3 regions of the Peribacillus sp. FSL E2-0159 genome follow, and region 3 is predicted to be linked to each of the others. Evidence: riboswitches for the same ligand, from Rfam matches in the RefSeq annotation. Region 3 holds a riboswitch; each other region holds the start of a gene.
The links. Region 3 has a riboswitch for cobalamin ahead of NYE63_RS02220 (hypothetical protein). Riboswitches for the same ligand answer to the same signal wherever they lie in the genome.
Positions count from the first base shown of each region.

Region 1: it holds a riboswitch for cobalamin, as region 3 does, so the genes downstream of both, NYE63_RS12540 ((2Fe-2S) ferredoxin domain-containing protein) here and NYE63_RS02220 (hypothetical protein) in region 3, are expected to answer to the same signal.
Region 2: it holds a riboswitch for cobalamin, as region 3 does, so the genes downstream of both, NYE63_RS05840 (ribonucleoside-diphosphate reductase subunit alpha) here and NYE63_RS02220 (hypothetical protein) in region 3, are expected to answer to the same signal.

Region 1 is NZ_CP152053.1:2,551,133-2,556,571, reverse strand. It holds gene cobJ (precorrin-3B C(17)-methyltransferase) at 1-1,160, opposite strand, end outside; gene NYE63_RS12540 ((2Fe-2S) ferredoxin domain-containing protein) at 1,176-1,544, opposite strand; cobalamin riboswitch at 1,694-1,885, opposite strand; cobalamin riboswitch at 2,087-2,283, shown strand; gene NYE63_RS12535 (hypothetical protein) at 2,266-2,436, shown strand; gene NYE63_RS12530 (energy-coupling factor ABC transporter permease) at 2,457-3,200, shown strand; gene NYE63_RS12525 (energy-coupling factor ABC transporter substrate-binding protein) at 3,202-3,513, shown strand; gene cbiQ (cobalt ECF transporter T component CbiQ) at 3,500-4,276, shown strand; gene NYE63_RS12515 (ATP-binding cassette domain-containing protein) at 4,295-5,140, shown strand; gene NYE63_RS12510 (YozQ family protein) at 5,241-5,439, opposite strand, start outside.
Region 2 is NZ_CP152053.1:1,171,496-1,176,934, reverse strand. It holds gene NYE63_RS05855 (SulP family inorganic anion transporter) at 149-1,606, shown strand; gene NYE63_RS05850 (hypothetical protein) at 1,692-1,838, shown strand; gene NYE63_RS05845 (manganese-dependent inorganic pyrophosphatase) at 1,938-2,867, opposite strand; cobalamin riboswitch at 3,161-3,342, shown strand; gene NYE63_RS05840 (ribonucleoside-diphosphate reductase subunit alpha) at 3,481-5,439, shown strand, end outside.
Region 3 is NZ_CP152053.1:430,577-436,015, reverse strand. It holds gene NYE63_RS02235 (DUF4129 domain-containing transglutaminase family protein) at 1-1,643, opposite strand, end outside; gene NYE63_RS02230 (DUF58 domain-containing protein) at 1,640-2,833, opposite strand; gene NYE63_RS02225 (MoxR family ATPase) at 2,833-3,789, opposite strand; cobalamin riboswitch at 3,987-4,208, shown strand; partial or broken gene NYE63_RS02220 (hypothetical protein) at 4,366-4,907, shown strand; gene NYE63_RS02215 (ABC transporter substrate-binding protein) at 4,911-5,439, shown strand, end outside.

The sequences.
Region 1 (5,439 bases), 2.1 Mb from region 3:
GGATCCGTTGTTGGAATCTTTAATACGATTTTATGATTTGGCGTGTATTCCATAGTGCCCTTTTCCCCGACAACTTCCGCAAGTGTCATCATTTGTTTGGGAGTGAATTGTTTATTCGCCACACCAGGACTAACGGCAAGTTCGAATACCGACTCCATTTTTTGCTGAACAATTGGCTCAATGGATTGCTGAACGGTTTGACCCTTGACTCTTGACAGTGCTTCCATTGCCATTTCAAAGGAAGCTGGCTTCTTTTCTGGTGCTTTTGTAAGTAATCCAACTCCTCCAGCAGATTCGATGAAGACTTCTTGCACAGAATCGGCTTCTTGATCTAACGCCCACGGTTCCGCTTCTTTTTGCAGACGCTGATGCGGCTTCAATGGTTGCTTTTCCGAATTCAAAGTATATTTCCTCTGATAGCCTCTTGGTGTGATGATTTTGTCATCATAGAAAAAGGTGGATGAATTACCAATAATGACGGTGGTCAACATTCCAATATCGTGATTCAACATATCTTTCAAATTGGTTATGACAATATCCTGCCTATCGCGATAAGCACTTTTCACCAACCCGACAGGTGTATCAGGAGAACGGTAGCGAAGGAGAATGTTCTGTGTTTCAACAATTTGCCTGGTCCGCCTGCCGCTGCGCGGATTATACAGGGCAATGACAAAGTCTGCCATTGCAGCTGCTTCAACCCTTTTAGCGATCAGTTCCCAAGGAGTTAAATGATCACTGAGACTGATCGTACACGAATCGTGCATGACTGGTGCCCCAAGTAAAGATGCACAAGAGTTAATTGCCGAAATGCCAGGAATGACTTCAATGCCCACTCCAGTTTCTTCTTTCCAGCCTTTTTCAATCAATACTTCATAAACCAACCCAGCCATTCCGTAAACTCCGGCATCCCCGCTGGAAATTACCGCAACTTTCTTACCTAGCTCCGCTTGTTTCACTGCTTCCTGTGCACGTGATACCTCTTCAGTCATCCCCGTACTAATAATCGTTTGATCTGTGAGCAGTCCCTGAATGAGTTCAACATAGGTTTTATAACCAATGATGTAGTCACTTTCTTGAAGGGCTTCGACAGCACGTTTGGTAATGTGTTCAAAATTCCCTGGCCCAAAGCCCACGACGAATAATTTACCGTTTGTACTCATTAAGACATCTCCTTTTTACGATTTGTTCTTTGAAATACCCGTATGAGCAGGAAAATCTGGATTCGGTGTCATTTCCCCATCATTGAATTGGTAGATCATTTGTGGAACAAACTCCCCATCATCAATATGGCTGACAATTTGGCGACCGAAATCAGGCGTTTCCACTCGATACCAGTTTCCTTGAGGATAGGCAATCACAACGCAGGCATCCTTACATCTTCCGTTACACCGTGTCCTGGTTGTATGGATTTTCAAATCCAGTCCTTTGGAAGTAATTTCATCGCGAATCGCTTGGGTTACTTCTTCCCCGCCCTTCTTCATGCAGCTGCTTCCATTACAAATCAACAGATGTGTATTTGTACCCATTAAGTTCCAAGTAGTCATCTTCTTCCTCCTGCGTTCAGGGAAAAGGCAAAATAAAAAACCTTAACATAAGAGTCAAGGTTTAAAAAAACTATATGAATGAGGAGCCCCAGGCAAGAATGCCCAATCTCCCAAAATCGTCATAGTCCTTCTACCTTTCCCTCCGAAAAGTATCATGCAATTTTAAAAGCAGGTTTCCTGGCTTACGCTTCATTTTACTTTGTCCCTTCCCGGCAACAATGCCAGTGGCTATCGACAATTTCATCAGCGTTTACAGTAGCGGGGGCTGCATCGGATTTTCACCGATTTCCCTATTATCCCTTGGTTATTCACACAAGAGCACTTTTAAAATTTAATATTTGGTTTTAATATACATTTCTAACTAACTTTATCTATCATATAACAACTTTATCAAAATTCAATAGTTTATTCCGACTGTTTAGAAAAGTTTAATAGTGTATATCCTTCCCACAAGCCTTTCCTTGCAACAAACTTAGTCAAAAAAAAAAGATAGTGTAGCTGGAATTATTTCTTTATGGTACACTATACGAGAATTTTCTAAATAATTACATAAGTTTTATGGTGTTGAATTTTTCGGAATTCAGCTTAAAAGGGAAGCCGGTGAAAATCCGGAGCGGTCCCGCCACTGTAAAGGGAAGTCCTATTACTTTAACTTTAATCCACTGTCAAATGAGATGGGAAGGATGTAATGGGATGATGAACCAAAGCCAGGAGACCTGCCATGAAGCGTGAAACTGTTTCAACCTACGAGGATGGGTGTGCGGATCAGGCAGAAAGGCCCATGGTTGGTTTATGCTGCAAAATTCCTGTTCATTACGCACTTCTTTCCTTTGAGAGAAGTGCTTTTTATGTTGGGCGCGCCTTTCTTGTCAAGATTGATCAGAAAAATTAAAAGTGTTGAAAGGAGAAAGAATGAAAAGAACCAATTGGAAAATTATTTATTTTGTCATTTTACTGCTTTTTGTCCCAAAAAGGGCAATGGCCATGCATATCATGGAGGGCTTTTTACCCATTGAATGGGCTATATTCTGGTGGGCCGTTACCCTTCCATTTTTAATCTTGGGTTACCGGTCCATTAGATCCAAGGTAAGGGAAAACCCAGAAACAAAAATGATGCTTGGCCTATCGGGTGCATTTGTATTCATTTTATCGGCCCTAAAGATTCCTTCCGTTACGGGAAGTTCTTCACACCCTACCGGAGTTGGTTTGGGATCCATTTTATTCGGACCATTGGCCATGAGTGTCGTTGGCTCCATCGTTCTGTTATTTCAAGCTGTTTTACTGGCTCACGGTGGATTGACGACATTAGGGGCCAATGCATTTTCCATGGCCGTTTGCGGACCGTTCATTGCTTACTTCGTCTTCAAGGGCGCAACTAAATTGAGGTGGTCTTTTTCACTTGCCGTTTTCTTGGCAGCTGCTTTTGGAGATTTGGGAACCTATGTGGTGACTTCCGTTCAACTTGCTCTTGCTTTTCCATCCGAGGTAGGAGGATTCATGGCCTCTTTCAGTAAATTTGCAGGGATTTTTGCCCTGACCCAAATTCCCTTGGCAATCAGTGAGGGGTTATTGACAGTCGTCGTGATGAATTTCTTGAAAAAATACAATCTAGGCGAATTGAAATTGCTGCGAGTTTTATCTAAGGAGGCCCGTTAACATGAAAAAAAGTTTACTGCTGCTTTTCCTGGTCGTCATTCTTGCTACCATACCGTTAATCACACAACAAGGAACGGAATTTGGCGGTGCCGATGGCGAAGCTGAAGAAGCCATCACTAAAATCCAGCCGCAATACAAGCCATGGTTCAACAGTATTTGGGAGCCGCCAGGTGCAGAAACCGAAAGCTTATTATTTGCGCTGCAAGCTGCGATCGGAGCTGGTTTCATTGGTTATTTCATAGGTGTAACGAGACAAAGAAATAAACAAACCAAACAAGAAATCCCCGAAAAATCGAAGCATGTTACTCATTGATAAATATGCCTATTTCAATGGGCTAAAGGATGTACATCCGTTGGAAAAGATGGTTTTTGCACTCTCCCTATTGCTATTTTCGTTAACGGTAAGGGATATGACCGTTTCGCTCATCACTTTTACGGTGATGAGCGCTTTAATCATTTTTGCGGCAAAAATCCCGCTTTCTTATTATCTTAAATTACTGCTATTACCAGGATTTTTTATACTATCAGGAACAATTACCATCCTTTTTTCTTTTACAAGCAAATTTACTTCGATTTCGAATATATGGTGGTCCTGGAAGGTCGGGAACTGGCAAATATTCATCAGCGATGACAGCATAGGTACAGTGATCAATTTGATCACTGTCGTATTAGGCAGCATCAGCTGTTTATATTTCCTTACCTTGACTACACCCATTACCGTCATCCTATCGGTGATGCGAAAACTTAAAGTGCCTTCCTTATTGGTCGATTTAATAGAGCTGACCTATCGCTTCATCTTTATTTTTTTAGATACAGCTTTGGCCATTCACCAATCACAAGCTTCACGGCTGGGGTATGGTTCGTTAAGGAAAGGCATTCGATCTCTCGGATTACTAATCTCATCATTATTTTTAGGAGTATTGCAGCGCTCTGGACATTTGACGATGGCGATGAACGCAAGAGGCTATCAAGAGAACCTTTCTTTTATCGAGGATACTTTCACCTATTCCGCACGCAATTGGCTGATCGCGATTGTAATACTAGGAAGCTTAATCTTTATTAATGGATTTTTGTAAATTGGAGGCAAACCAAGAATGGACGAGCATATTTTTCATATAGAAGGCCTCACCCATCAATTCGCAGATGGAACGTTCGCTTTAAACGATCTTTCGCTAACGATTCAACATGGTAAAAAGATAGCGTTATTAGGAAATAATGGTGCCGGCAAATCGACTTTATTCCTGCATTTAAATGGTCTTTTACAACCTACAGCAGGAAAGATCAGATTTAAGGGCAAGAAAATGAAATATGACCGTAAGGCATTATTATCATTACGAAAGCAAGTCGGGATCGTTTTTCAAGATCCCGACTCGCAGCTCTTTTCCGCAAATGTACAACAGGATATATCGTTTGGACCGATGAATTTAGGTTGGGATAGAAATGCAGTCCAGGAGAAAGTAAATTGGGCAATGGCTGAAACGGAAGTAACCGAACTGAAAGACAGACCCACCCATTTTTTGAGCCTAGGGCAAAAAAAACGTGTCGCCATTGCAGGGGTACTCGCCATGGAACCCAATGTCTGGCTCTTGGATGAGCCTACCGCTGGATTGGATCCTTATTTCTCAAAGCAGATCATGGCTCTGCTGGACAGTATCCACCACCAGGACAAAACGATAATCCTATCAACTCATGATGTTAATTTAGCTTATCAATGGGCTGATGAAGTCGTGGTCATGAACGATGGTAAGGTCATATACCAAGGGGACCCCGTATCCGTTTTCCATGATGAAGACGTTTTGCTGCAAGCGCATCTGGAGAAGCCATGGGTTTTTGAAATGTTTCAAGCCCTTCATCAATCAAGGGAACCTGCAGAACGGGACCTTTTCCCAAGAACGAAGGAAGAATTGCTTCAAAAGTTGGAGACAGAACGGATTTATTAATTATGTATCCCCTAGCTCTTGTTTCATTTTTCAAAAGCTAGGGGATCAAACCGAATAGCAGGCGATAATTCTTGTTCCTAAAAAAACAAAAATCCTATTATTACTTTTCTTCCTCAGATCTTTCTTTTGCAAGTTCAATATCTCTTCCCTTTACATCATCTACAACTGCTTTTATTTCGCCTTCCGCATAAGTATCCGAGACTTGTTCGTGGGTTCTAGCCAGTCCAGAAGATAAAGTATCTTCCCGTTTATAATCACTAACATCATATATTCTTCCGGCAATTTCTGAAGATTCATTT
Region 2 (5,439 bases), 740 kb from region 3:
AAAGCATTTTACCTCATTCGATAAGAAATGAATGACCCTCTTGTCGTTTATATTATCCATATAGATAGAAAGAAGGGCTCATGCTATAATTTAGTGCGTTTAAAAAAGAATTCAACACACATATATAAAAGAAAGAAGGAGTGTATCTTTGAATACATCTGCATACAAACAGGAATGGTTCGGCAACATTAGAGGAGATGTCCTATCGGGAATTGTCGTTGCCTTGGCATTGATTCCGGAGGCGATTGCCTTTTCAATCATTGCTGGCGTTGACCCAATGGTTGGTCTATATGCCTCATTCTGTATTGCCATCGTCATCTCTTTTGTCGGCGGAAGGCCGGGAATGATATCGGCTGCCACTGGCGCAATGGCACTCGTCATGGTCGACCTTGTTAAAGATCATGGACTGAACTATTTACTTGCTGCAACAATATTGACTGGTTTGCTCCAAATTTTACTAGGAGTTTTAAAAATCGGGAAATTAATGAAGTTCATTCCGAAGCCGGTCATGACTGGTTTTGTGAATTCTTTAGCCATCTTGATTTTCACGGCACAGCTCACCCATTTCGTGGGCGAAACATGGATCATGTATGTCATGACAGCCGTTTCATTAGCTATCATTTATCTTTTTCCGATGATCACGAAAATCATACCTTCACCACTTGTCGCCATCATATTCATGACGATCGTTGCAGTTACAACGGGGGCTACGGTGCGGACTGTAGGGGATATGGGGCAATTGACCGAAGCGTTTCCGATGTTCATGCTTCCAGACATCCCTTTGACCTTCGGAACTTTGGTGATCATTTTCCCTTATTCCATAGCCCTTGCGTTTGTGGGGTTGCTTGAATCGTTATTGACAGCTCAAATAGTCGATGAGATGACTGACACGGACAGTAATAAAAATAAGGAAGCCAAAGGCCAGGGGATTTCGAACATCATTGCCGGATGTTTTGGCGGAATGGCTGGATGTGCGATGATCGGCCAATCCGGTATCAACATTAAATCGGGAGGAAGGGGACGGCTCTCCACTTTTGTAGCTGGCGCATTCCTTATGGTATTAATCGTGGTATTGAATGATGTCCTTATTAAAATACCGATGGCTGCACTTGTCGCAGTCATGATCATGGTTTCAATCGGGACCTTTGACTGGTCTTCCCTAAAGAGGCTCACTATAGCTCCAAGGTCAGATGCTACCGTGATGATCGTGACGGTCCTCATTGTCCTTTATACTCATGACTTATCAAAAGGGGTATTTGCTGGAGTGCTATTGAGCATGATTTTCTTCTCGGCTAAAATTTCTAAAGTGATTGTAGAGAAAACGGAAGACATCCAGGCTAAGAAAATCATTTATCGTATCAACGGACAAATATTTTTCGCTTCTGTCCAGGACTTTGTTTCGAAGTTCGATTTCAAGGAAAAAGCCGATGCAATCGTCATCGACTTTTCCCATTCTAAAATTTGGGATGCGTCAGCAGTCGGTGCTGTTGATACGGTTGTCCTTAAATATCAGCTTCTGGGAATACCTGTCCAAGTGCAAGGACTCGATGACGAAAGTTCGTTATTGCTTGAAAAACTCGCCACCTCAGAAAGTAAAATATCTTGAAGAAGAAAAATTCTGCTGAATAGAAACTTTTCAAACCGACAAAATAGATAACATGAATTATTTTCTTTTGAAAGGAGCGAAAAGCATGACACCCATGCAGGATTATTCGGCAGCAAATCTGTCACCGGATTTATTGAATGAACTGAAAAGCTTTGAAAGCAAACTTGGCGAGGAAGCCAATAAAGAATTGATTGTCATCGCCTATGAAAAAGAAAAGGAATCTTTGAATTAAGAAAAAAGACTCAAACACCCTTAATGGATGTTTGAGTCTTTTTTTGCATGTACAGAAAAAGGATGCCCATGTTTTTAATGAGCACCCCCTTTTTCTGTATTATTTGCTGAATACGTCCGTTAAGACCGGCACGATTTGTTTTTTACGTGATACAACGCCTTCTAAGACGGCGATGTTATTGTTTAATGAAACGTCGTATGCTTTTTCCACTGCATAAGCTGCTTTACCAAGAGCTAAGGCAACAGAATCATTAGTCAAGATATCCGTTACGACGAATAGGAATAAGTCCAATTCCTTCTCAGCAATGACCGCTTCAATCGCCGCTTCCAATTCTGCTTGCTTAGCAAGGACTTCATTCGGATCTACAGCATTGACCTGTGCTATCTCCACTTTAGCCATTCCCATGGAAAATTCTTTTGCATCAAGAGTGATAAGCTGGGCAATCGTTTTATCGCTCAAGTCAGCTCCAGCTTTCAACATTTCCAATCCGTATGTTTCAGCGTCGACTCCCGCAATGGCAGCCAGTTCCATTGCTGCTGCAACGTCTTGCTCCGTGCAGGTCGGTGATTTGAACAATAAAGAATCGGAAATGATGGCAGACAGCATAAGACCTGCAATTGCTTTAGGGACTTCAATGCCGTTTTCTTTATAAATTTTATTTAAAATGGTTGCCGTACAGCCAACTGGTTCCGCACGGTAATATAAAGGATCGCTTGTTTCAAAGTTAGCGATACGGTGATGGTCGATAACTTCCAACACACGGACTTGGTCAATATCTTCAGCACTTTGCTGGCGTTCGTTATGATCCACCAGGATTACGCCATCAGCTTCCCCTGCAACTTTTTCCACAAGACGGGGAGCATCGAATTTGAATTGGTCCAATGCATATTGAGTTTCACCATTCACTTCACCGAGACGAACTGGTTCAGCGTTGATACCTAACTGCTTTTTCAGATCTGCATAAGCGATTGCTGAACAGATTGTGTCTGTATCCGGGTTTTTATGTCCAAAAACTAATACTTTTTCCAAGATTATATCCCCTTTTTCATAAATATTTTTCCGCGAATCCCCTCATCGTAATAAGGAAGAGCCACCTTTACTAGACAATTTATTTTAACACAAAACCCCGTAAAATCAGCGCTTGAATTACCCATTCCCCAATAAAAACTTTCATTCCTTTACCTTCTACCCGCACTTTGTCAATAGATAAGGTCTGGTTTTTTTCAAATATATTAGTTGAATTATCATCGTATATGGCTTACGATAATATAAGCATAAATACTAGATATTGATTACACAAACAATAATAATAACTATATATAGAATTTTTTATAATCCAAGGTGCCAGTGATGGCTGAAAAGGGAATCCGGTGTAAACCCGGAACTGTCCCCGCAACTGTAAATGTGACGAAATGAGAAACCCACTGTATAGCTCTCTATACGGGAAGGACTCAAAGTAGGATGATCATGAGTCAGGAGACCTGCCTTGAATTTTTCACGTTTCTTATTCTTCGGGGATTGAGATGATGAAACGATAGTATAATGGCTATTTTTTCATGGCTCTTTTATTCTATCGTTTGATCCGCTCAATTCATTGGGCGGTTTTTTTTATTTTAGCGGAAGTTAACAAGGAGGATTATTAATGACTCAAACATATAACTCTACCATAAGTGAAAATGACACAAAAACGAAATCCATCCAGCTTGAGATGTTATCGAAGGAATTCGAAGGCCGTCTCGATATGGAAAAGTTCAAAAAGCGTTTTACAAAATGGCTTGATCGCAAAAGTGACTCAACCGAAGAACAGGCATCAAGAAAACTGATACAACTCGCTCTTGAAGGTGTGGATATTGATGCTCCAGATTGGACGTTTGTTGCTGCAGCAGAACTATTGAATACAATGTATAGGGATGCACAAGCTAATCGAGGTTATGAAGGCATGAGTTATGGCCCATTCTATGAACTGATCACGGAACTCTCCCAGCTTTCAGAAGGTCAGCGTTATCCCATTTATAAATCAGAACTGCTATCTTCATATACAAAAGCGGAAATTGAGGAATTGGGTTCGGTGATCGACCCGGAAAAAGATAAATTATTCTCTTACATAGGCATCTACTTATTAAACGATCGCTACCTAGCCCGCCCAAAAAAGGACAAGGTCTACGAATTGCCACAAGAACGCTTCATGATCATCGCGATGGAAATCATGCGATTGGAAAAAACGGAGCACCGCCTGCAACTTATAAAAGAAGCATACTGGGCCATGTCCAATCTTTATATGACCGTTGCAACTCCTACACTCTCCAATGCAGGTAAAACACATGGACAGTTAAGCTCTTGCTTTATCGACGCAATTGAAGATTCCATTGACGGTATCTACCTATCTAACTACGATGCAGCAAAAGTATCTAAATTCGGTGGCGGTGTCGGTCTTTACGTTGGTAAGATTCGCTCTCTTGGTTCTGATATCCGAGGTTTCTCTGGAAACAGTTCCGGCACGACTCCCTGGATTCGACTATTCAACCAGACAGCTGTAAGTGTCGATCAATTGGGTCAACGTAAAGGTGCCATCGCGATTTACTTGGATGCTTGGCATAAAGATATCATGAGCTTCCTCGATTTGAAGACACAAAACGGGGATGACAGATTAAAAGCCCATGATATTTTTACAGGTGTATGCATTCCTGATTTATTCATGGAGGCTGTACGCGACAGAAAAGAGTGGTATCTTTTCGATCCGCATACCATTAAGCAAACCCTTGGATTTTCACTTGAAGATCTTTATGACGAGAAGAAAGGTGAAGGAAGCTTCAGAAATCATTATGCACTTGCTGTCGAGGCCGCAGAAAATGGCACGCTTCCAAACTACAGCTTTGAAAAAATCAATGCGATGGACATCATGAAAAGCATCATGATTTCTCAATTGGAAGAAGGCGTACCATATATGTTCTACCGCGATGAAGTGAATCGGAAGAATCCCAATAAACATAAAGGTATGATTTATTGTTCTAACCTTTGCACGGAGATTGCCCAAAACCTAAGCCCTTCGACGATCACGGATGAATATGAAACAGAAGATGGAGATGTTGTTGTGGTTCGTAAAAGCGGCGATTTCGTTGTCTGCAACCTTTCTTCCATTAACTTGCCCCGAGCGGTGGGCAGCGATGTTTTAGAAAGATTGATTCCCATTCAGATCCGTATGCTGGATAATGTCATTGATGTGAATAATCTTCCTGTCAAACAAGCATCCATCTCGAACAAACGTTACCGGGCAATTGGTTTAGGAACGTTTGGATGGCATCATTTACTTGCCACACAGAATATTTATTGGGAATCCGATGAGGCTGTTCACTATGCCGATGCTTTATACGAAAAGATCGCTTACTTAACAATCAAGGCATCCAACGAATTAGCCAAAGAAAAAGGATCATACCCATATTTTGAAGGATCGGATTGGCATACAGGGAGCTATTTCGAACTGCGTGACTATACAGATCAAAAATGGATGGATTTAAAAGCAGACGTGCAGGAACACGGGACCCGTAATGGATATTTAATGGCCATTGCACCCAATTCATCGACCGCTAAAATCGGTAATTCC
Region 3 (5,439 bases):
ACCCAGCCTATCCCTGAAAAATAAACCTCGACCCAGGAATGTGCATTATTATTGGTCACCTTATAAACGGATTCGCCATCAAGGATTGATTTTTCGCCTTCCGTATAGCCCTTTACCCACCTTGCAGGAATATTGGCGGCTCTTAGTAAAACGACCATTGCACTTGAAAAATTATCGCAATAACCTATCTGTGTCTCGAATAAGAATTGATCGACATAATCTTGATTGCTCTCCGGATACGGAATATCGTCCTTAGAATAAATGAATTCAGGTCCGTCAAAATAATTCTCAATGGCTTTTGCTTTATCGTACCAATTCGTTTCACTCCTTGTAAGCCGGGATGCCAATTCATATATCCGGTTTGGCAATCCCTCTGGAAGCTGAGTGTTTTTTTCCATTAATAAATCCATCGCTTCGTCGGGTTCCGTTACCTTCCTTAACTCAGCTATATCAAAACTCGGCATATCATAAACCAACTCATACTCTTTCATGGACAGTGGTTCGCCAGTACCCTGTTCGGAAATAACTTTGTCCATACCCTGATAATATTTGAAATCCATTCCGTTTTTGCCCTCAATCTTTTTTAAATACCCGGACTGCGGATGAAGGATATGGGAATATGATTCCGTCATGGACACTTTTGCCGTCATTTCTTCTGTTCTTACCACTTCAGGAACGTCGTAAATATCTAAAGATGCCATATCCTGCCCGTTGGAAAAAGTGTGAAAGTCCGTTTCCAGTAAGGAAACCCACCCTTTACCGGTATAAATATCCTTGTTCTCGACTTTCCAGTAATGTCCTGCAGGAGCATTATTATAAAAAACGATGGAATTATCCGGCTCTATCGAACCGCCAAGATCCGAATCGTCTTCATCATATCCGACACTTTTACGCTTCGAATCACCGTCTTCATTCCCCGCTTTATCAGAATAAGAAGTAATATAAGGCACCGGGTCCGGCCACTGCGGAGAAAGCTTTGGGGCAGCGAAACCAACAAGGACACTTACCAATATCATGCCGGTCAGCATCAAGATCCACTTATTGATGGAAGAAATCGGAAACTTAATCCTCTCCTGTATCGTTAGTCGCAGCAGGGACAGCAGGCCAAGCATCAAGAACCCGATGATGATGATTCTAATCATTGCCTTGTCCCCCACATAAGGAGTGAATGTGTCAAGTACAGATATGAAAATCACCGTTAACATAAAAAAGAAAAAGATGCTTTGCCTCACCATCACCCAGTAATGAATCAAATATGTTACAAGCCAAAGAAGGACAAAAAATAGTAACGTTCGAAATGGATTTGTGATCAACTCCCAATTCCCATCATATATAAAACCAAGATTGCCCTTAAAATCCGCTAGAAATCCTTTCAGCCATGACAATTGAAATAAAGCGTCTTTTGAATGGAGGAACTGTAATGAAATCATTATATAAGCACTAATGAGAATAAATCGGATTGACCAATGTATGCGGAAATAATGCAGTAGTAGGGAATAGAGCAAAAATAAGATAAAAATGATGATATTACCTGTATCGGTGAGTTTATCGACAGGCCTTAACCATTCAGTAATCAACAACAGACCAAATACATACATGAGGACGTGCATGAACCTTTCCAATCTTTCGCTTGTGACATTCATTTCGCCATCACCTCTGATCTGACAGACTTTAGTTGGCCATGTTCAAAAAAGCTAACCTTTATCCCCCTCGAAACAGCTGTAGAACTTGACAACCTTTCCTGATCAGTAAGATCTGCCTGTTTCTTTACACATACCATTAATCCCTGATTAGGCCGGAAAGCACTCAATATGTCCACCTTTTCTAAGGTTAAGTCTGAAACGATGAATATCACAGCAGCATTTGCCGGAAGAATTCCCTTCCTGACATTTTCGTTCAATGCGTTTGAATCACTTGGCTCTTCTTTAACAAGTCGGTAAAGAATCTTTCGTTTCTGGTTATTTCCTGCTGCTGCCGGTATGATTAACCTCGATCCCATACTCACATACCCAATTTCCATGCCTTTCTTCAACATGGCGTGTGCAATGGAAGCCGCCATTACAATGGATTCTTCAAATAATTCCGAAGGCTTTTCATCAAGCATGATGAATGCATCCCGGTTTTTCTGCACTTCGAATTCCTTCGTCATGATTTCACTCGTTCTAGCCGTCGCCTTCCAGTTAATCCATGACAACTGATCGCCTGGCTGATATTCCCTTACCCCGGAGACCACTGAATGTTCCCGTTGTGTTTTCTTTGTTGAAACCACTGCCCCCTGATTGAACACTCGATCAAGATCACTGTAGGCAAGCTCATGATAACGAGGAAAAACAGTTATTTTCAAAGGTGAACTATATATCGCTTCCTTTTCGACTAGCCCGAAAAAGTCCCCAATCCAAAAGCGGATCGATTGAAACGAATGATCTCCGCGCTGCAAGTTTTCCAATGTATATGACATGCTGAAGGTACGCTTGAATCCCGGAAAGATAATTATTTTCCTTTGGAAACCCCTATCTTCCATCTCCTGAGGCAATTCCTCCTCTACCACCATAAATAATAGGGGCAGCCGGTTTTTACGGGTAAACGTCAATGCTATCTCAACAGATTCGCCGGCCTGGCATTCCCTTTTATTGACCTTTCTCTCAACGGTAAAATCATGCAGCGGATAAAACAGCAGGATCAAAGCGTACACAGAAAACGGCAAAAATGAATAAAAAATGAACCAACTGACAAAACCGCCTTGAAACATTGCATAGCAAAAGGAAACGGTTATTAGTAATACAAGTCCGATCACACCCATATTTCCCCTTAAAATGTTGATGATTTTGCGCATTAGGTCACAGCCCGCTTCACAGGCACTTGTGTTGTCGCGACAATTTCATGTATCACCATTCCAGCATCGAAGCCATCATAACTCGCTTCAGGTTTCAAAATAAGCCGGTGGGAAAATACGAATGGAACTAAATATTGAACATCGTCCGGCAGAACATAGTCCCTGCCCTGGATCAGCGCGTAAGCTTGGGCTGCCTTCATCAATGCTATCGACCCACGCGGGCTTACCCCTAAATAAACCCCTTCATGCGTACGTGTATGATTCGCCAATTCAACAATATATCGTTTTATTGTGTCATCCACTATCACCGCTTTTACCTCAGCCTGTAATTCTATCAATTCATCCAAGGTGATGACGGATTCCAGTTCCTCTAGCGGTGCTGTGTATTGAACCCTATGAAGAACCTCTATCTCTTCTTCCACACCTGGATAGCCCATTCTCATTTTTAATAGGAATCTATCCAATTGAGCCTCCGGAAGCGGATATGTTCCCTCGTACTCGATCGGATTTTGTGTCGCCATTACGAAGAAGGGCTTCTCCAATCCCCTTGTTACACCATCAATCGTCACACTTGCCTCTTCCATGGCTTCAAGCAATGCAGACTGAGTTTTCGGCGAGGTCCGGTTAATTTCATCAGCTAAAATAATATGTCCCATTATCGGACCTGGCCTAAAAATGAATTCTTGTTCCTTAGCATTGAAGATTGAAACACCAGTAACATCAGAAGGAAGTAAATCAGGTGTGAATTGAATTCGCTTAAAGCTTGCACCTATTGATTTTGCCAGTGCCCTTACCATGACTGTCTTTCCCACACCCGGAACATCCTCCAATAAGACATGTCCACCGGAAAGGAGTGCCACGATGCTTAGTTCTGCTATATCCCGTTTTCCGATAATCACCTTTTCGATATTCCCTAGAACCATTTCCAGTTTTTGATTGACCTGCTTATAAATCATTCTCTACCTCCCGAGATTCACAGATTCACATTATCACTATTATTTCATACGTTTTCAATATCACGTATTTTACATTAAGATCCAATTAAACCTTACATTGTAAGTTTACTAGATATTCGGTAAACCATAAACGAATTTGTCTAAAAATATTAATGCGGCTTAATGAAAAAGGTATGGTAAACTGTTGCTAAGTGAATATGAACCTTGCAGAAAAAGGTGCTGCCTTGTCAGCTTAATAGGGAATTCGGTTTAAAACCGAAGCTGTTTCCGCAACTGTAAGTGCTAATGAAATAAGATGCATACCACTATTTGAAGACGGTAATCGTATGCCGATTACCGTCCATTTAACCCAAATGGGAAGGTTCTTAGAGTAAAATGACGCACAAGCCAGGAGACCTGCCTTCATTCATCGTATTATGCTCTTCGGAAGATAGGAGATTGTACGGCTCTCCCATCTTTTTTCTACTACAGATACATAGATGCCCGAAGCCGACCAAACCTCTTGGTCGGCTATTTGTTTTGCTGGAAAAAGCAATACGGAGGTCATTCACCCAATACGAAAAAGGAGGAAGAGTTATGGCAAAGAAAGACTTTCGTTTTTTATGCTACCCATACATGCGACCGTATCAACCGTCGATTTTGAAATCCGTACAAACTCATTGACGACACAAATCGGCTTGGCCGCCTCGCTTACTGAGGATGTCCCCGAAGTATACCGTGACTTAATGGAACTGTTGCCCATGGCTTACCATTTAAATGGTTCAGTTCGTGGGAAATTAGCCATTACCGGCGATGATCTCGACCGTTTAAGTGCAATCTACGACCGGTATGTCGCTGAAGTGAAAGATCGAATCGAAACGTTCGTCCTTCCACAAGGCTCAACCGCAGCATGTACTTTGCATACTTGCCGAAGTGAAGCCAAAAAGTCCGTGCGTGCTTTACACAAGGTAAGTCTGGAGAGGGAAATTCCAGGAATTCTATTTGATTACGCTCACTTGCTTGCAAATGTATTATTCGCGATGGCAGTCTACGTCAATAAGCAACAGGGGATCGAGGAGATTCCATTTATAAGTAAATCATACCCAACCAAACCCACGAAAACGAAAACGGAGGAATAAATAATGAAGAGAACCCTACGATTCAGTTGGATTTCCATGCTGATGCTTACCCTTTTCCTTTCCGGATGCGGAGTAAACGATGATCAAGCCGCACCGGATAATAAAGATACTAAGAAGGCCGAAGAAATCAAGGACTATACCGTTACGGATGATACTGGTAAGAAAATAAAATTCGAGAAAATCCCGGAAAAAGTCGTTTCACTTCAGCCAAGCAATACGGAAATTTTATTTGCCCTTGAACAGGGTGATAAAGTCGTTGGTGTGACAGACTTCGATAATTATCCAGAGGAAGCAAAGAATATCGAACATGTTTCTGACTCTGTTAATATCAATGCAGAAAAAATCATTGCCTTGAAACCTGATGCCATCATAGCTTATACCATTGGTGATGAAGCGACACTGAAACCACTCGAAGATGCCGGCATCCCTGTGTTCATCATTAAATCTGCGGCAAATTTCGATGATGTATACGGTGATATCGGGCAGATTGCTAAAGTGATGGGTGTTGCCGAAAAAGGGGATGAATTAGTGA